2 regions of the Mesorhizobium sp. LCM 4576 genome follow, and region 2 is predicted to be linked to the other one. Evidence: predicted binding sites of a transcription regulator. Region 2 holds the regulator's gene; the other holds the start of a gene.
What was found. Region 2 encodes PhoB, which activates phosphate uptake and scavenging genes when phosphate is short. Its sites were predicted from a motif close to TGTCATNNANCTGTCAT; they were not measured.
Positions count from the first base shown of each region.

Region 1: the regulator PhoB is predicted to act here: its motif matches at 1,093-1,109, upstream of LCM4576_RS24190 (RNA degradosome polyphosphate kinase).

Region 1 is NZ_MDDT01000047.1:56,348-58,721, forward strand. Features, by position in the region: gene LCM4576_RS24190 (RNA degradosome polyphosphate kinase) at 1-934, opposite strand, end outside; gene LCM4576_RS24195 (zinc-finger domain-containing protein) at 1,188-1,433, shown strand; gene LCM4576_RS24200 (FAD-dependent monooxygenase) at 1,450-2,374, shown strand, end outside.
Region 2 is NZ_MDDT01000037.1:15,769-18,049, forward strand. Features, by position in the region: gene pstB (phosphate ABC transporter ATP-binding protein PstB) at 1-187, shown strand, start outside; gene phoU (phosphate signaling complex protein PhoU) at 208-915, shown strand; gene phoB (phosphate regulon transcriptional regulator PhoB) at 933-1,622, shown strand; gene LCM4576_RS21065 (ROK family protein) at 1,948-2,281, opposite strand, start outside.

The DNA.
Region 1 (2,374 bases), on a different contig from region 2:
GCGCAAGCGGGCCGGTGAGCACGCTGATGCGGCTCGACGAGACGCCGAGTTCGCCGGCGACGAAATCGCGCAGCTCGGCCGGCATCAGCGTGTCGAATTCGATGCGGATCACCGAACCTCGCCGGCGCCGCTTCAGCGCCGTCTCGAACAGGCGCACGAGATCTTCCGACTCTTCCTCGACCTCGATATCGCTGTCGCGGATGATACGGAACGTGCCGGAGCCCTTGACCTCGTAGCCTGGGAAAAGCTTGCCGATATAGATGCCGACCGCCTCCTCCAGCGGAATGAACCGCACATGGTGCTTGCGGTCGGGCAAGCGGATGAAGCGCCTGAGCGCCACCGGCAGGCGCAAGAGCGCGCTCATCTCCTCGCCGTTCTTGCGGTGGCGCAGTTGCAGCGCGATCGAGAAGCCTAGATTGGGGATGAACGGGAACGGATGCGCCGGATCGATCGACAGCGGCGTCAGCACCGGGAAGACCTGCTCCTGGAAATGCTCTTCCAGCCAGGCCTTCTCGTCCTTGGTGAGCGCGTCGCGGGTGATGCTTTCGATGCCTTCCTTGTTGAGCAGGGTCATCAGCGCCGAGAGGCTCTTCTGCTGGTCTTCCTGCAGGCGCTCGACCTCGCGCAGCAATTGCTCGAGCTGCTGCTCGGGCGTGCGGCCGTCCGGGCTCTTCAGCGCGATGCCCTCGCGCACCTGGCCGGCAAGGCCGGCGACGCGCACCATGAAGAATTCATCGAGATTGGCGGCCGAGATCGACAGGAAACGGACGCGTTCGAGCAGCGGATGATGCTGGTTCAGCGATTCTTCCAGCACGCGGCGGTTGAATTGCAGCCAGGAGAATTCGCGGTTGACGAAACGGTCGGGATTGCCGCCGTCCGGGCTGGCCGCCTCGACGGTGATGAACTCGCTCTGCACCGGCTTCAGTTCGTTCATGGTTTCCCGCTCTTGCCCGCAACCGTCCCTGGGGAGCGCCGCATATTGCCGTTCGGCGACGCTCTAGCATGTCTTTGTGACGCATGATCGTCACGGAATCGCTCCGACGCCCGGCCTCATGCGCTTAACCGGCTCAACTTATCCTCTGACAGGCTTTTGCGACAGTTTGATTTCATCGATCTTGCAAACTGGGCTGTTATGCTCCAGATGCAGGCTGGTCACACCCACTGGCCGAACCCAATTGGAGACGACGATGGCAGGCGGCAGCATTCCCCATTTCCAAAACGACGCGGGCCATCCGGTCATCGAGATCGGCGTCAAGGAATTCATGTGCACCGGCGCCAACCCGCCTTTCGACCATCCGCATGTGTTCCTCGACATGGGCGACGACAATGAGAAGGTCTGCCCCTACTGCTCGACGCTCTATCGCTATTCGCCATCGCTGAAAGCGACGGAAACGCAGCCGGCCGGCTGCCTCTATGTCGACCAGGCCGCCTGATCGCCCCCTTTCGACCATGACTGAAACGCGGTCCCGGCAGATCGTCATCGTCGGGGCTGGCATCGCCGGGCTGACGGCAGCACTTGCCTTCGCCGAGCGCGGCTTCCCGGTAAGACTGTTCGAGCAGGCCAGGCAACTCGAAGCGGCCGGCGCCGGCCTCCAGCTTTCCCCCAACGCGACCCGCATCCTGCGCCGGCTCGGCGTGCTCGAGCGCCTGCTGCCCGAGGCGATCCGGCCGCAAGCGGTGGTGCTGAAGGATGCGAGAAGCCTGCGCGAGCTGGCGCGCGTGCCGCTCGGACAGGCAGCCGAGCAGCGCTGGGGCGCGCCTTATCTCGTGGCGCACCGCGCCGACCTTCAGGCGGCGCTGATGGAGGCAGTGGCGGAACGGCCCGACATCGAGCTTGTCACCGGCGCGCGGGTGACGGGCATCGCCGTCGACCCGCAAGGCATAAGCGCGACGGTCGAGACCGACGGCAAAGCGACGGATGTCGCGGGCGGCCTGCTGGTCGGAGCGGACGGCGTATGGTCCTCGGTTCGCGCAGAGCTTGCAGGCAGGCAAGCGGCTTTCATGAAAAGCCGTTTCTCGGGCCGACTGGCCTGGCGGGCCACGGTGGCGGCCGAAAGCGCCGCTGGGCAGACTTTCGCCGAGATCGGCTCGGCGGACTGCGTCACCACCTTCCTGCATCCCGGCTTCCATATGGTCGCCTATCCGGTGAGCAAAGGCCGCGCCGTCAACCTCGCCGCCTTCACCAAGGGCGAACGCATCGCCGAAGGCTGGTCGGGTCATGCAGACCCGGCCATCCTGTCCAAGGCCGTGCATGACACCGCAGCGATGCTCGCAAGGCTCGTCGCGCTGGCAGGGCCGTGGACAGCGTTTCCAATGCACACCGTCCAGCAACAGCGCTGGACGGCCCCGCAAGGCATCGCGCTGATCGGCGACG
Region 2 (2,281 bases):
CGACGAATTGCAGGCCGACTATACGATCGTCATCGTCACCCACAACATGCAGCAGGCGGCGCGCGTCTCGCGGCAGACGGCGTTCATGTATCTGGGCGAGCTGGTGGAGTTCGACCGGACCGAGAAGATCTTCACCTCGCCCCGCGAGAAGCGCACCCAGGACTACATCACCGGCCGCTTCGGCTGAAGACATACGAGGACATCATCATGGCCGAACATACCGTCGCCTCCTTCGACGAGGATCTGAGGCAGATCAGCCGGCTCATCAACGACATGGGCGACCTTGCCGCCTCGATGGTCRGCGCCTCGACCAGGGCGCTGCTCGAAAGCGACAATGCGCTGGCGCAGCGCGTCGTCTCCGACGACGCCATCATGGACGCAAGGCAGCGCGAGCTCGACGACCGCGCCATCACGCTGATCRCCAAGCGCCAGCCGATGGCCGACGACCTGCGCAGCGTGGTCGGAGCGATCCGCATGGCGGGCGACCTCRAGCGCATCGGCGATCTCGCCAAGAACATCGCCAAGCGCGTCGGCTCGGTCGGCGTCAGCGCCGCGCCGCGCGACCTCACGCATTCRATCGATTCCATGGCGCAGATGGTGCTGATCCAGGTCCAGGGCGTGATCCAGGAATACACGGTGGGCGATGCCACGGCGCTGGCCAAGCTTCGCAACGACGACGAACGCATCGACGTCAAATACACATCCGTCTTCCGAGAGCTGTTGACCTATATGATGRAAGATCCGCGCAACATCACCGCTTGCACGCATCTTCTGTTCTGCGCCAAGAACCTCGAGCGCATCGGCGACCATGTGACCAACATCGCCGAGAACGCCTATTATGTGTTGACCGGCACGCAATTGCCCGCCAACCGTCCGAAGCAGGACGAGACGGCAATGTCGGCGCCGGCGGCCTGACGGAAAAGGTTACMCCGATGATCGCGCCACGCATCATGGTGGTGGAGGACGAGGAGCCGCTGGGGGTGCTGCTCCGCTACAATCTCGAATCCGAGGGTTACCAGGTCGAAGTGGTGACCCGCGGCGACGAGGCCGAAATCCGCCTTCAGGAAAACGTTCCCGACCTGCTCGTGCTCGACTGGATGGTGCCGGYGGTGTCCGGCATCGAGCTTTGCCGGCGCCTCAGGATGCGGCCAGAGACCGAGCGGCTGCCGATCATCATGCTGACCGCGCGCGGTGAAGAGAGCGATCGGGTTCGAGGTTTGTCCACCGGCGCCGACGACTATCTGGTCAAGCCGTTCTCGACGCCGGAGTTCATGGCGCGCGTCAAGGCGCTGTTGCGCCGCGCAAAGCCTGAGGTGCTGTCCAGCGTGCTCAAGGTCGGCGACATCGTGCTCGACCGCGAATCGCATCGCGTCTACCGCAAGAAGAGCGAGATCAGGCTCGGCCCGACCGAGTTCCGGCTGCTCGAATTCATGATGCGCCACCCCGGCCGCGTGTTCTCGCGCAGCCAGCTGCTCGACAATGTCTGGGGCGAGACGATCTATATCGACGAGCGCACCGTGGACGTCCATGTCGGCCGCCTGCGCAAGGCCGTCAACAACGGCCGCATGCCCGACGTCATCCGCACCATCCGCGGGGCGGGCTATGCGATCCGGGAGGATTAGGTTCGCCGTTCGCAGAATGACGCGTCCGCTACCGGATCGCATGCGTTGGCGAGTAGCCGGGACGGTCGTGCTTCGTCATCGACGGGCGGAGCAAGGAGCGTAGCGACGCAGCGCAGACCCGAGGATCCATTCCGTGACGTCGACGCGCTGCGGCGGCGCAGAATTCTGCTCGGCTGCGCCCGACGTCCGAGGTAACGGAATGGATTCCAGGGTCTCCGCGACGGAGCTTCGCTCCTGCTCCGCCCTGGAATGACGAAGCTTCGGGGCCTTCGCTAATCTCCGGTGTCCAGCGGGACACTCGAAACCAACGATCACTCAAAGTGGCTCAAGCGACGTGCTTGCCCGCTCTTGCCTGAACCCCCGGCGCGAAAATCTCCTGGTCGACGAAGGTCAGCGCGCGCATGGCGCAGCCTTCGCGGATCAGCGGCAGCTCGTTCGGCTCGGTGTCGAAGGAGATCGATTCCGAATGCTGGCCGCCGGCGGTCTGGGCGATCGCCTTCCTCAGCGCCGGCTCGATCAGGTCGAAGGCGGCCGCGCTGACGCCGACCATGGCGACGGGCGCCGGATCGATGAGGGCGAACAGGCTGCCGAGGCCGAAGCCCAGCGCCTCGCCGGCCCGGCGATAGGCCTCCCGCTCGGGACCTTCCTCGAGCCGGGCC